Regions from separate parts of the Streptosporangium sp. NPDC002607 genome, predicted to be linked through region 2. Evidence: riboswitches for the same ligand, from Rfam matches in the RefSeq annotation. Region 2 holds a riboswitch; the other holds the start of a gene.
The links. A riboswitch is a leader RNA that binds a small molecule or an ion and turns the genes downstream of it on or off. The one in region 2 is predicted to bind S-adenosylmethionine.
Positions count from the first base shown of each region.

Region 1: it holds a riboswitch for S-adenosylmethionine, as region 2 does, so the genes downstream of both, ACWD3H_RS00665 (aminotransferase class V-fold PLP-dependent enzyme) here and ACWD3H_RS27665 (FAD/NAD(P)-binding protein) in region 2, are expected to answer to the same signal.

Region 1 covers NZ_JBSFWD010000001.1:139,067-146,215, reverse strand. The annotation lists gene ACWD3H_RS00670 (NADH-quinone oxidoreductase subunit D) at 1-706, opposite strand, end outside; gene ACWD3H_RS00665 (aminotransferase class V-fold PLP-dependent enzyme) at 724-2,064, opposite strand; SAM riboswitch class IV at 2,117-2,232, opposite strand; gene ACWD3H_RS00660 (TerC family protein) at 2,440-3,183, shown strand; gene ACWD3H_RS00655 (cytochrome P450) at 3,333-4,532, shown strand; gene ACWD3H_RS00650 (DUF418 domain-containing protein) at 4,554-5,660, opposite strand; gene ACWD3H_RS00645 (GNAT family N-acetyltransferase) at 5,789-6,547, opposite strand; gene ACWD3H_RS00640 (SAM-dependent methyltransferase) at 6,815-7,149, opposite strand, start outside.
Region 2 covers NZ_JBSFWD010000027.1:27,717-34,865, forward strand. The annotation lists gene ACWD3H_RS27635 (agmatinase family protein) at 1-542, shown strand, start outside; gene ACWD3H_RS27640 (ABC transporter substrate-binding protein) at 542-1,546, shown strand; gene ACWD3H_RS27645 (ABC transporter permease) at 1,563-2,510, shown strand; gene ACWD3H_RS27650 (ABC transporter ATP-binding protein) at 2,507-3,274, shown strand; gene ACWD3H_RS27655 (enoyl-CoA hydratase-related protein) at 3,311-4,123, shown strand; gene ACWD3H_RS27660 (DUF402 domain-containing protein) at 4,139-4,660, opposite strand; SAM riboswitch class IV at 4,713-4,825, shown strand; gene ACWD3H_RS27665 (FAD/NAD(P)-binding protein) at 4,951-6,708, shown strand; gene ACWD3H_RS27670 (ABC transporter substrate-binding protein) at 6,777-7,149, shown strand, end outside.

The sequences.
Region 1 (7,149 bases), on a different contig from region 2:
TGACCGTCTCGCGGTCCAGCACGCCCACCCCGCGGGTACGGGCGAGGAAGATCTCGTTTCCGGCGATCAGGTTCTCGATGTCCGGCAGCCGTCGCCGCACGTCGGCCACGGCCGTCGCGACCCGGCCCAGCCATCCCTCGGGCAGCTCCTCCTTCAGGCCGCCGACCCGGTTGAACATGTAGTGCATCCGCCCGCCGGCGATCTCCTCCATCACGGCCTGGAGGGTCTCGCGCTCCCGGAACGCGTAGAACACCGGGGTGATCGCGCCGAGTTCCAGCGGGTAGGAGCCGAGGAACATCAGGTGGCTGAGCACCCGGTTGAGCTCGGCCATCAGCGTGCGTGTCCAGACCGCCCTGACCGGCACCTCCATGCCGAGCATCCGCTCCACCGCGAGGACGACGCCCAGCTCGTTGGCGAACGCCGACAGCCAGTCGTGCCGGTTGGCCAGCATGATGATCTGCCGGTAGTCACGCACCTCGAACAGCTTCTCCGCGCCTCGGTGCATGTAGCCCACGATCGGCTCGGCCGAGCTGATCCGCTCCCCGTCCAGGGTGAGTCGCAGCCGCAGCACGCCATGCGTGGACGGATGCTGCGGCCCGATGTTGAGGATCATGTCCTCGGTCGCGAGCTCCTTGCCGCGCGCTTCCCGCACGGCGGCGGCACCCGCTCCCATCCCCACGCTCAGCTCACGGCGAGGCTCGTTCATATGCCTATGCTGTCACGTCAGCCGCGCGAGGCAAGATCCCGCAGTGCGGTGATCAGCCGGTCGACGTGCTCGGAGGTGGTGCCGATGCCGATGGAGGCGCGCACCGCGGAGGCGGTGGGGTCGTCGCAGCCGCCGTCCTTGGCGTCCAGCAGGTGCCGTACGAAGGGGTGGGCGCAGAACTTGCCGTCCCGGACGCCGATGCCGTAGTCGCCGGCCAGGGCCTCGGCGACCTCGCGGGCGGTGCGGCCGTCCACCACGAAGGAGACGATGCCGACGCGCGGATGGTCGGGCCCCCACAGGGACAGCTCCTGCACGCCGGGGACGGAGGCGAGGCCCGCGCGCAGCCGGTCGAGGAGGCGCTCCTCCTCGCGGACCAGCGGGGTCCAGCCGGTGGCGGTCAGGGCGTCGCAGGCCGCGGCCAGCGCGATGGCGCCCAGAACGTTCGGGGTTCCGGCCTCGTGGCGGGCCTCGGGGTCGTCGTGCCACTCGGTCTCGTCGTCGTTCACCGCCTTCACCGCCCCGCCGCCCCGCAGGTACGGCTCGGCGTCGGCCAGCCAGTCGGAACGGCCGATCAGCGCGCCGGTGCCGAACGGGGCGTAGAGCTTGTGGCCGGAGAAGACCACGTAGTCCAGGTCGAGCGCGGTCAGGTTGAGGCGGCGGTGCGGGACGAGCTGCGCGGCGTCGACGAGGACGCGGGCGCCGTGGCGGTGGGCGATGTGGGCCAGCGCGGCGATCGGCCAGAGCTCCCCGGTGACGTTGGAGGCGGCGGTCACGACCAGCAGCTTGGGACCTTCGACCGAGGCCAGGGCCTCGTCTGCGGCGCGGACCGCCTCGCCGGGGAAGGCCGGGGCCGGCAGCCGCAGGGCGCGCTCCCAGGGCAGCAGCGAGGCGTGGTGCTCGGTCTCGAAGACCACGGCGGTGGTGCCCTCGGGCAGGCTGCGGGCCAGCAGGTTGGTCGCGTCCGTGGTGTTCCTGGTGAAGATCACCGAGTCGTCGGGACGGGCACCGACGAAGGCGCGTACCGTCTGCCTGGCCTGCTCGTAGCGGGCCGTGGTCAGCTGGGACGCGTACCCGGCGCCTCGGTGGACGCTGGAGTACGCCGGGAGCGCGGCGGCGACGGCGGCGCTCACCGGCTCCAGACAGGGGGCGCTCGCGGCGTAGTCGAGGTTGGCGTAGCGGACGAGCCTGCCGCCCCTGACCGGAACCTCCAGGTCGGAGCCGAGCACGGCGGGGATCGGCCGGTCGCCGGACGTACGGGTCGCGGGGACGGTCACCGGGGTGGTCCCGAGGGCGGTCGTGGGGGTGGCCGCGTCGGCTGCGTCGGCGGCTGTGGCGGTGAGGATCGTCAGTGCGGACACGCCAGGGCTCCTTCGAGGTCATCGGACCCCAACCCATGGCATAGGTGCCTGGAGCCCGCGCTTGCCCGGCACACCTCGTGCCGGACCAGGTCCTCACCCGGGGCACCCCGCCGCGGACGCGAGGGTTGCCGGCCAGCGAGCCGGGGCTTGTCACTGGCACTCATGACCTACGGGGGAACTATAACCGACGTCTGGCGGGAATTCGCAAGTGCTGTCTCTCATGTTCGGGAACTCATGAGGAGTCCCGTTCGTCTGGGCAGTGAGCCGGGTGGCGCCTGGCGGCGGGTGATGTTTGTCCTGGTAGTGGCTGAATAACGCCGAACGACGGATCTCGTCGTGCCGGCAGTGATCAAGTAGGACGAGCTGGAGGCTCAGATGTTGGACTGGGTGACCAACCCGGAGATCTGGATAGGGTTCATCACCCTCGTCGCCCTGGAGATCGTGCTAGGCATCGACAACATCATCTTCATCTCGATCCTGGCCGGAAAGCTCCCGCCCGAGCAGCGCGACAAGGCGCGCAGGCTGGGCCTCCTCGCGGCCCTCGTCAGCCGGTTGGCGCTGCTGCTGGCGCTGGCGTGGGTGGTGAAACTCACATCGCCGCTCTTCGAGGTCCTCGGTCAGCCGATCTCGGGACGGGATCTCATCCTGCTCGCCGGTGGTCTCTTCCTGCTGGGCAAGAGCGTCATCGAGATGCACGACAGCATCGAGGGCAAGACCGGGCACGGCAGCGCCAAGGCCGCGGCCTCCTTCGGCTCGGTGATCGCCCAGATCATGCTGCTGGACATCATCTTCTCCCTCGACTCGGTCATCACCGCGGTCGGCATGGTCGACCAGCTCGGTGTCATGGTCGCGGCCGTGATCGTCTCGGTCCTGGTGATGCTCTTCGCCTCGGGCCCGATCAGCCGCTTCGTGGACAAGCACCCGAGCATCAAGATGCTCGCCCTGTCGTTCCTGGTGCTGATCGGCGTCGTGCTGATCGCCGAGGGCCTCGGGCAGCACATCTCCAAGGGCTACATCTACTTCGCGATGGCCTTCTCGCTCATCGTGGAGCTGCTGAACATCCGGCTGCGCACCAAGACGGCCCAGCCCGAGAAGTCGGGCAGCCCGACCGAGGTGTAGCGGCCTGTGGCGGGCTGTCGAGCGTCGGCAGACGGCTCAGCCTCAGGCGATGGCGCTCTCACCCGTCGTGGGGCCACCGGGCATCCGTCTGCCCAGCTCCAGGGGGCGGAACAGGCAATTTACGCATGGGGCGACATTACGATGTCCGTGTGCGCTTTGATCCCTGGAATCCGGAATTCGTCGCCCATCCGTACGACGTCTACGACGAGCTGAGGCGGCAGCGGCCGGTCAGCTTCTTTGAACCGACCGGCCAGTGGCTGGTCGCCCGGCACGCCGACGTCAACGCGCTGCTGCGCGACCGCCGGCTCGGCCGCTCCTACCTGCACGTGGCGACCCACGCCGAGTTCGGCAGGCCCGACGACCCCGAGTTCCAGGACCCGTTCTGGCGGGTGGTCAGGGCCGGGATGCTCGACGTCGAGCCGCCGGTGCACACCCGGCTCCGGCGCCTGGTCTCCAAGGCGTTCACCCCGCGCATGGTCGAGGCGCTCCGCCCCAAGGTCGCCGAGATCGCCGGGGGACTGGTGGACCGTTTCGTCGAGCGCGGCGGTGGAGACCTGATCTCCGAGGTCGCCGAGCCGCTCCCGGTGACCGTGATCGCGGAGATGCTCGGCGTGCCCGAGGCCGACCGGCACCTGCTGCGCCCCTGGTCCGCCGACATCTGCGGGATGTACGAGCTGAACCCCTCCGTCGAGGCCCAGCACACCGCGGTACGCGCGGCCGAGGAGTTCTCCGCCTACCTCGTCGAGCTGGCCCGCGCCCGCCGGGCGAACCCCGGCGACGACCTGATCAGCGCGCTCGCCCTGGTGGCCGAGGAGGGCGACAAGCTCACCGAGGAGGAGCTGGTCGGCACCTGCGTGCTGCTGCTCAACGCCGGGCACGAGGCCACGGTCAACGTCACGGGCAATGGATGGTGGTCGCTCTTCCGCAACCCGGGCGAGCTGGAGCGGCTCCGTGCCGACCACGGCCTGCTGCCCACCGCGATCGAGGAGATGATGCGCTGGGACACCCCGCTGCAGATGTTCGAGCGCTGGGTCCTGGAGGACATCACCGTCGGCGGGGTGGACATCCCGCGCGGCACCGAGGTGGCGCTGCTGTTCGGCTCGGCCAACCGGGACCCCGAGGTCTTCGCCGACCCCGACCGCTTCGACGTCGGCCGGGTGGACAACCCGCACATCTCCTTCGGCGCGGGCATCCACTTCTGCCTGGGCGCCCCCCTGGCCAGGATCGAACTGATCGAGTCCTTCGGCGCCCTGCTCCGCAAGGCGCCGAAGCTGGAACTCGCCACCGAGCCCGGCTGGGGCCCTGGGTACGTCATCCGTGGCCTCACCGCCCTCGACGTGCGGGTCTGAACCGGCTCGCGCGCGGTGCCGTCAGGGGGAGCGGCGCAAGGGCGGGCGCTGGGCCCAGGTGGCCCAGCGCCAGAGCCATTCGAGGGGGCCGTAGCGGTATCGGCGTAGCCAGAGGGTGGAGAGGAGCCACTGGGCGGAGAGGATGGCGCCGGCGATCAGGAACACGGTCGCCGGGGACCAGCTCTCCGGCGAGCCGCCAAGGACGCGACCGGTCGCCAGCACCAGGATCGTGGCGGTCAGGTAGTTGGTCAGCGCCATCCGGCCCAGTGGTGCGAAGACGGCCCGCAGCGCCGGTCGGAGCGGAGTCCTGAGCAGGACCAGCAGCACGCACACGTACACTCCCGCGAGCAGCAATCCGGCCACGGCCATCGAGAGGCCGAAACCCGGGTCGTTCGTGTCGCCGGCCAGGCCGACCTGCCACCACAGGGCGGGCACCGCCCCCGCCGCGAAGACCAGGCCCAGCACGGCCGGTACCCGGGTGGACTGCTCCATCCGGTCGATCACCCCGTACCCGACCAGGGCCGAGCCCAGCAGGAACAGCCCGGGGACCAGCACGATCCCGTTCTGGCCGGCGATCAACGGTGCCGCGAGGAGCACGGGGGCGAGGCCGGCCACGGCCCACCGGGGCAGCCAGGTCGAGGGCAGCAGCACCAGCAGGCCGATGACGGCGTAGACGGTGAGGATGTCGCCCCGCCACAGCAGGAACATGTGTGCCAGGCCCATCCCGAGCAGCACCAGGAGCCGGCGGAGCAGGAGTGTCCGAGGGGCGGCGGCGCGGTCCACGGCGGAGTTCAGCAGCAGTGAGAAGCCGATGCCGAACAGCAGGGAGAAGATCGGGAAGAAGCGCTGATCGAGGAGCAGCCCCGGCCACGCGCCCTCCGGGCCTGCCGGCGAATCCACGACGACGTGGCCGACGTCGACGTTGGCTATCGGCTTGACGTTGACCAGCAGGATCCCGCACAGCGCGAACCCGCGCAGTACGTCGAGCGCGGCGATACGCGGGCGGCCGGGGGAGGACGTCGCGGGGGTTTTTCGGCCGTCGGCCCGACGCGGGCGCGCCGGCCCGCCGCCGTGATGCCCGGCCAGTTCCTCGGCCTTCAGCACCGGAGGGGAGTCTTCGTTTGGCATGGGGGCATCCTGCGGACCCGGTTCGGTACCGGGCATCGGTCAAAAGCAGGGTTCGCACCGTCTCGGCCGTACTTTTGGCCGGTCCCGCAGCTCGGCTCCCAGGCGGGGTTCCGTTGCCCGGGGCCCGGTCACATCCACCAGGTCGCGTCGGTGATGGTGTCGAAGCCGAGGGAGTCGTAGAGCGGCTTGCCGGCCTTGGCCGCGCTCAGGGTGGCGGGGAGGTCCCCCAGGTGTGCCAGGACCGCGTGCATGAGCGCCCGTCCGACTCCGTGGGAGCGGTGTTCGGGCAGGGTGGTCACCCAGTAGGTCCCGCCGACCGTACCGTCGACGACGGTCATGCAGGCCCCGGCAGGCACCCCGTCCCGCGCGGCGAGGAACAGATCGACTCCAGGGTGGCCCAGCAGGTCCTTGGAGAAGGCGTCACCCGGGCGGTAGGGCTGGAAGTTGGTCAGCGGGAATCCGTGGACCACGATGCCTTCCGCGGTCCGCAGCTGCTCCACCGTCTCCACGTGGGTGACCTCCACGGCCGGTGGCGCGGGGAGCGGACCGGGGTGGCGGATCATGACGGGAAGCTGTCCCGAGGGCAGGCCCAGAGCGCTCATGTCGACCGAGCCGAACGGATCCTCGACGACGACCCCGTCGGAAAGCCGGCGCCGGGCCAGGTCCGTCAGTTCGGCGAGATCGTCCGGACCGGGGTCCGGGGAGAGCAGCAGGATCCGCAGCCCGCCGCGCTCGCGTCCGTCCGAGCAGAGGAAGCCGGGGCGGCGGATCAGCTCGCTTCCCCGGGTCTGGGCGAGAGCCGTCCAGAAGGCGGCGGAGTTCTGGACGGCCAGCTGGAGAGAGGCCATACGTTCGGCGGGAACGGCGTGTGTCGGGGAAGTGCTCATGGCATAGACCCTACGAGGCGAAAGGATCTTTGCTTGGTCTCCCCCCCCGGCGGGTGGATCGGGCCACTTCCGAAGGAAACCGGGAAGGGCGCGACCTTCCACCGGCCCGGCGGTCGTCGAAGGTCGTCCTTTGGCCCCTTCGGAGCCGGACGGAGCCGCCGGGCCCCGGCGGCGATCGGTTCGAGGTGTTCACCGGGACCGACCGGTCTTTTCAGGGGCGGGTCGGGGGCGATCGTTCGAGGTGTTCGCCGCGGGTGGGCGGTCTTTTCAGGGGCGGGTCTGGGAGAGCCAGCCGAAGCCGCCGAGGCCGCCGGGGGCGATCAGCTCCGCCTCCTCGGAGGCCCGCGCGAGGGCGTGCAGGTAGCCGCGCGGGTCGATCCTGGCCTGCTCGACCGGCGGGCGGTTCCCGGTGACGCCGAGGGCGCGCAGCGCCTCCCGCTGCGTGGTCAGCGCCGTCGTGACGGCCCCGGCGCTCTCGCCGGCGGCCGCGCAGGCGTCGAGCGCCACGTGGGCGGTGATGTCGCACGAGCCGTCGGGCACCGGCGCGACCATCGCCCCGTCGCGGTATCCGGCCAGCGTGCCGTACGGCGGCCGGTCGGCCA
Region 2 (7,149 bases):
TCCACTTCGACCGGCACGTGGACACCCAGGAGACCGACCTCGACGAACGCATGCACACCACGCCGTGGTTCCACGCCACCGACATCCCCAACGTGCCGCCGCAGAACCTGGTGCAGATCGGCATCGGCGGGTGGCAGGCGCCCCGACCTGGGGTAAAGGTCGGTCGTGAGCGCGGCACCACGATCATGACGGTCACCGACTGCGTGGATATGGGCATCGAGGCGGCGGCCGAGCGCGCGCTGGAGGTCGCCTGGAAGGACGCCGAGGCCGTGTGGCTCTCCTTCGACGTCGACTGCCTGGACGCCGCGTTCGTCCCCGGCACCGGCTGGCCGGAACCCGGCGGCTTCCTGCCGCGCGAGGTACTGAAGTTCATCCAGATCATCGCCGACGCGGCGCCACTGGCCGGGATCGAGGTCGTGGAGTGCTCGCCACCCTACGACAACGCGGAGATCACCTCGCTGATCGCCACCCGCGTCATCTGCGACACCCTCGGCTGCCTGGTCCGTTCCGGGCACCTGCCCGCGAGGAAGGGAGCCGCGTGATGCTCCGCCGCCTGCTCGTCTCGCTCTGCCTGCTCGCCGCCTCCGCGGCGTGCGCGTCCGCCCCCGGCGGGTCCGCCGAGCCGGCCGCGTCCGGCGGGAAGAAGGTTCTCACCCTGGGCTTCTCCGCCTGGCCCGGCTGGTTCCCCTGGCAGGTCGCCCAGGAGAAGGGGCTGTTCGCCAAGAACGGCATCGAGGTCGAGCTGAAGTACTTCGACAGCTACACCGACAGCCTGACCGCGCTGGCCACCGGCAACGTCGACGCCAACAGCCAGACGCTCAACGACACCCTCGCCTCGGTGTCCGGCGGGGCGAAGCAGACGATCGTGCTGGTCAACGACAACTCCACCGGCAACGACCAGATCATCGCCAGGTCCGGCATCGCCACGGTGGCCGACCTGAAGGGCAGAACCGTCGCGGCCGAGCAGGGCACCGTCGACCACTACCTGCTGCTGCTCGCGCTGCGGAAGGCGGGGCTGACCGAGAAGGACGTCACCTTCAAGCCGCTGCCGACGGACGCCGCCGCGGCGGCCTTCAAGGCGGGCCAGGTGGACGCGGTCGGCGTGTTCGCGCCCTTCACCACCACCGCCCTGGGGCTGCCGGGTTCCACGGCCGTCGCCACCTCCAGGGACTTCCCCGGCGCGATCCCCGACCACCTGGTGGTGGCCGCCTCGCTGGTCGCCGAGCGGCCGCAGGAGGTGCAGGCGCTGGTGAAGACCTGGTTCGAGACCCTGGAGTGGATCGCGGCCAACAGGGCGGACGCCACCGCGATCATGGCCAGGCGGGCGGGGGTGAGCGAGGCCGACTACGCGAGCTACGACGCGGGAACCACGATCTTCTCCCTGGACGACAACCTGGCCGCCTTCGAGCCCGGCGGCACCGACGACCACCTCGACCACCAGGCCGCCCTGATCGCGAAGTTCCTCGTCGCGTCGGGCCTGGCCGACACCGAGCCGTCACTGGACGGTCTCTTCGAGCCAAGGTTCGTCAGGAGCCTCAAGCCGTGAGTGCGGGAGCGCCGATATGGAGAGCATGCCGGGCGGCCGGTTGCGGCCGGGGCGGGTTCAGCTCGCCCTGCTCGCCACCAGGAAGGTCGCGGCAGTCATGAGCGCGGGGACCGCGGAGCCCGTCGCGCCCCCCGAGGCGGGACGGCGGGCCTGGGAGCCGCTGCCCCGGCGCGCGGGCTGGCCGGGTCCGGCCTGGAAGCGGAGCTCCGGGATGTCCGTCCGTGCCCGCTGGGGCCTGCGGGCGGCCTCGGTGCTGGTCCCGCTCGCCCTCTGGACCGTCGCCGCCATGGCGGAGCTGGTCGATCCGACCTTCCTGCCGTCCCCGCTGGCCGTCCTGGAGGCGTTCGCGGAGATGCTGGGCACTGGCCTGCTGCTCGACGACACCCTCGCCAGCCTCGGCCGGGTCGGGGCCGGGTTCGGGCTGGCGGTGGCGATCTCGGTGCCGGTGGGCGTCGCGATGGGCACCTCGGCCGTGGCGCTGGCCCTGCTGGAACCGGCGGTCGGCCTGCTCCGCTACATGCCGGCCGCCGCGTTCATCCCGCTGCTGATCATCTGGCTGGGTCTCGGCGAGCCGTCCAAGGTCGCGATTCTGCTGCTGGGCGTGGTGTTCTTCAACACGCTGATGGTCGCCGACGCCGTACGGCGGGTGCCGGGCGAGCTCGGCCAGGCGGCCGCCACCCTGGGCGCCCGGCGCGGCGAGATCCTCCGGAAGGTGATCTGGCCGTACGCGCTCCCGGCGGTGGTGGACGCGGCGCGGATCAACGCCGCCGCCGCGTGGAACTTCGTGGTGGTGGCCGAGCTGATCGCCGCCGAGTCCGGGCTCGGCTACCGGATCGTCCGGGCCCAGCGGTTCCTGCAGACCGACAAGATCTTCGCGGTGCTCATCGTGATCGGGGCGGTCGGCCTGCTGATCGACGTCGTGCTGCGCGTGCTGCGCGACCGTCTCGGAAGGTGGACGGCATGACCCTCGTGCTGCGCGGCGTGGCCAAGGACTACGGGACCACCCGCGTCCTGGACGGCATCGACCTGTCGATGGAGCCGGGCGAGTTCGTGTGCGTGGTCGGGGCGAGCGGCTCGGGCAAGTCAACGTTGCTGTCGCTGATCGCCGGGCTCTCCCCGGCCAGCGCGGGCTCCATCACGCTCGGCGGGGCACCCGTCGTCGGCCCCGGTCCCGAGCGCGGGCTGGTCTTCCAGTCGGGAGCGCTGTTCCCCTTCCTCACCGTCGCGGAGAACGTGGCCTTCGGACTGCGGCTACTGCCGATCTCCGGGGCCGACCGGGAACGGCGGGTCCGCTGGTATCTCGGCGAGGTCGGGCTGTCGTCCCTGGCGGGCGCGCTGCCCCGGCAGCTGTCCGGCGGGCAGCGCCAGCGGGTGGCGATCGCCAGGGCGCTGGCGTGCGAGCCGGCCGTACTCCTGCTCGACGAGCCCTTCGGGGCGCTGGACGTGCAGACCAAGGAGGACATGCAGCTCTTCCTGCGCGAGGTGTGGCGCGACACGGGCACGACCGTGCTGATGGTCACCCACGACGTGGAGGAGGCGGTCCTGCTCGCCCAGCGGGTCCTCGTCTTCGCCTGCGGGCCCGGCAGGGTCGCCGCCGAGGTCCCGATCGACCTGCCCGCCTACCGGGCCCTCGCCGTCAAGCGGACCTCCCTCTTCCTGGGCCTGCGCGCAGGCGTCGAGGACCTGGTCCGCTCGCACATGCTGACACCGGGGAGGGAAAAGGTGTAGAACGATATTCTGTAGCTCTCCGGGCGGGGAGCTCCTGTGCGGGAGCGCCCCGAGGGCTTCCGGGAGGGAGAGGCGATGGTCGACCTGGTGCTGCCGTCGATCGAGCGGGGCGTGCTGACGCTGACGTTCAACCGGCCGGACCGGCTCAATGCCTGGACCGACGAGATGGGCCGCCGCTACTTCGACCAGCTGGCCGAGGCGGAGAAGAATCCCGAGGTCCGGGTGATCGTGGTCACCGGGGCGGGAAGGGGCTTCTGCGCCGGGGCGGACTTCCAGACGCTCACCGCCATCCGGGACGGCTCGTACGCGGGGGAGCCCGACCGGCGTCCCAACACCTTCCCGACCACGATCCGCAAGCCGATCATCGCCGCGGTCAACGGTGCCTGCGCCGGGCTCGGCATGGTCCACGCCCTGGTCTGCGACCTGGTCTTCACCGCCGCCGAGGCCAAGTGGACCACCGCCTTCGCCCGGCGCGGCCTGGTCGCCGAGTACGGCCTGTCGTGGATCCTGCCCCGCCTGGCCGGGCAGGCCAGGGCCATGGACCTGCTGCTCTCCGGGCGCACCTTCACCGGTGCCGAGGCCTGCGAGCTGGGCCTGGCCAACCGGGCGGTGCCGGGAGAGCGGCTGATCGAGGAGACCCTGGCCTACGCCCACGAGCTGGCGACGTACAGCTCTCCGGCCTCGATGGCCGTGATCAAGCGTCAGATCTGGGGCGACTGGCAGCGAACCCTGGAGGCGTCGGAGTCGGCCGCGGCGCGCCTGATGGTCGACTCCTTCACCCGGCCGGACTTCGCCGAGGGCGTCGCCAGCTTCGTCGAGCGCCGCACCCCCGGCTTCCCGCCGCTGTAGTCACTTCGGCGCATCTCAGCTGACCAGAGTGAGCCAGCGCGGGGCGGCGTCGAAGGGGGCCGTGCGGGCGGTGACGGCCTCCATCAGCCAGGCGGCCGAGGCGCGGGCGCTCCGGACGACCTCGGGCGGGTAGGCGTACCTGACCCGGTGCTCCTCGAACTCGTCCTCGTCGTCCAGGAAGACCCGGCTGGTGCGGCCCTTCGCCGGGTTCCGGCGCGTCCGGATCACGTCGAGGTCGAGGTCGACCATGGTGACCTCGCCGTCGCTCCACCGTGGCACCGTGGAGATGTCGCAGTAGATCTCGTGCTTGTGCGGGGCGGAGTTGAAGGCGGCGGTCCACCAGGCGTCGCGGGGGAAGAGCATCACGAAGGCGTGCGGGGAGGCCACCTCGGGCCCGTGGCCCTTGCGGCCGACGGAGTTGGCCGCGCAGCCGGTCCACACCCCGTGTTCGTCCTCGCCGAGCAGGAGGCCGCTGTGGTTCCAGTGCAGTGATCCGTCGTATTTGCGGTAGACCACCTTCACCATCTCATAGGACATTCCCCAACATTAAGCCTTGACAGAGATCTATGTATTTCCTACCTTCTAAATAGGTTAAGAGTGTCAGTGCGAAGCCCCGGCTGGCTGACCGGCAACCCTCGCACCGCGGCGGGGTGCCCCCGGGGGAGACCTGGCGGCACGGTCGGCGTGCCGCAAGCGCGGACCCCCTCACCGGGGTCACCGAGACATGTCCGGGAGTGCCACATGTCGAAGACCAGCACACTGAACTGCGCGAGCCCCGTCGACCCCGACACCCACGGCCACTACCGGCCGCACCGTAGAGCCGCCGTATGAGCGCCTCGATCGCCGTCGTCGGCGCCGGCCCGACGGGCACCTGCCTGGTGGAGCGCATCTGCGCCAACGCCGCCGACCTGCTCGGCTGGCCCTCGCTCGACGTCCACGTGATCGACCCCCACCCGCCGGGGGGCGGCCGCGTCTGGCGCCGTGACCAGCCCGAGCTGCTCTGGATGAACTCCGCCGCCGCCGACGTGACGCTCTTCACCGACGAGTCGGTGCGCTGCGAGGGGCCGATCCGTCCAGGCCCCACGCTGGCCGAGTGGCTCGGCGGGGACCCCGGCGCCTTCGCCTCCCGCCCGGCCCAGAACGGCTACCTCTCCCATGTCTTCAGGCACGCGGTGGCGACCGCCCCGCGCGGGGTCCGGGTGCACGTGCACCCGGTCCGCGCCGTCGATCTCGCCGACATCCCCGGCGGCCAGGCGGTACGGCTGGAGGACGGCCGGACGATCGAGGTCGACGCGGTGATCCTGGCCCAGGGACACGGCGACGTGACCCCGAGCGGGGAGGAGCGGGCGCTGGCCGACCTGGCCGCGCGCGGCGGGCTGCGTTACCTGCCCACCGGATACGCGGCCGACCTCGACCTGGACGGCATCCCCGCCGGAGAGCCGGTGATCGTGCGGGGGATGGGGCTGGCCTTCGTCGACCTGATGGTGCTGCTCACCTCGGGCCGGGGCGGCCGGTTCGTCCGCGAGTACGACGGGGAGCTGGTCTACCTGCCCGGCGGGCGGGAGCCCCTCCTGCACGTGGGATCGCGGCGCGGCGTGCCGTACCACTCCAAGACCGGCTACCCCTTCGGGGGCGCACACCCGCCGGTGCCGCGCTTCCTCACCCGTGAGGCGCTGGGCGAGGGCCCGTGGAACTTCCGCCGGGACGTGTGGCCGCTGGTCGCCAAGGAGCTCGCCTTCGCGTACTACCACGAGCTCATCACCGCCCACCCCAAGCGCGCCAGGCTGGACTGGGCGGCGTTCGCGGAGGCGTTCGCCGACCAGGAGTGGCGCAGCCCGGGCATGCGCAAGCTGATCCGTACGGCCGTGCCCCGGCACCTGGACCGGCTCGACTTCGACCGGCTCGACCGGCCGTTGGAGGGCATCAGGTTCGGTGACCGGGCGGGGCTGCAGAAGTGGATGCACGGCTACCTCGCGGTCGACCTGGAACGGCGCGCCGACCCGGCGCACAGCGCCGACCACGCCCTGATCCTCGGGCTGCTCTCCGTCTACGGGGTCCTGGCCGAGCTGGGCATCTCCGATCCGTGGTTCCACGGGTTCTTCAGCTACCTCGCCAGCGGCCCGCCGGGACCCCGGCTTGCGGAGCTGCGCGCCCTGGCCAAGGCAGGGGTGCTCACCTTCCTCGGCGCCGGCCTCAAGGTCGACCACCACGAAGGGCGCTGGCGGGCACAGAGCCCCACCGTGCCCGGCGGCGTGACGGCCACGACCCTCGTCGAGGCCAGGCTGCCCGCGCCCAGCGTGAGCCGGGCCACCGACCCGCTCATCGGCGCGCTCCGCGACCGGGGCGAGCTCGACGAGAAGTCGGGGCTGGTGAACGTGCGGGCCGCGGACCGCCGCCTGGTCGACAGGTCCGGCACCCCGCACTCGCGCAGGTTCGCCTTCGGCCCCTGGGTCGTCGGCGGCCAGGTCACCGGCGGTTTCGCCAGGCCCCGCCGCAACGCCCCGCTCTTCCGCCACGCCGACGCCCTCGCCCGGATCGTCCTGTCCGAGGCCGTCGGCACCCAGATAAGGCGGCACGTCGCGTGAACCCCGCGACAGATCGCATGGACCCGGTCCCGAACGAGCACGACGCACCACAGCACAAGGAGAAGAACGTGAAGTTGCGATGGGGCGCTCTGACGCTCGCCGGGGTGCTGGCGCTCGCGGCCTGCGGAGCCGAGAGCGGGACCCCGACCACGGCGGCCGGCGCGAAGGGCGGCACCGGCGGCGACGGAGGATCGCTCGTGTGGGCGGTGGAGACGCAGCCGATCACCTTCAACCCGCACCAGTGGGGCCAGAACAAGGCGCGCCTCCTGGTCCACAACCAGTTCGACGCGTTGATCGCCCGAGGCGGGAACGGTGATTTCCTGCCGTGGCTGGCCACCTCCTGGCAGGTTTCCAAGGACGGTCTGACCTACACCTTCGAGCTCCGTGACGACGTGACCTTCCACGACGGTGAGCGGTTCGACGCCGCCTCGGTGAAGGCCA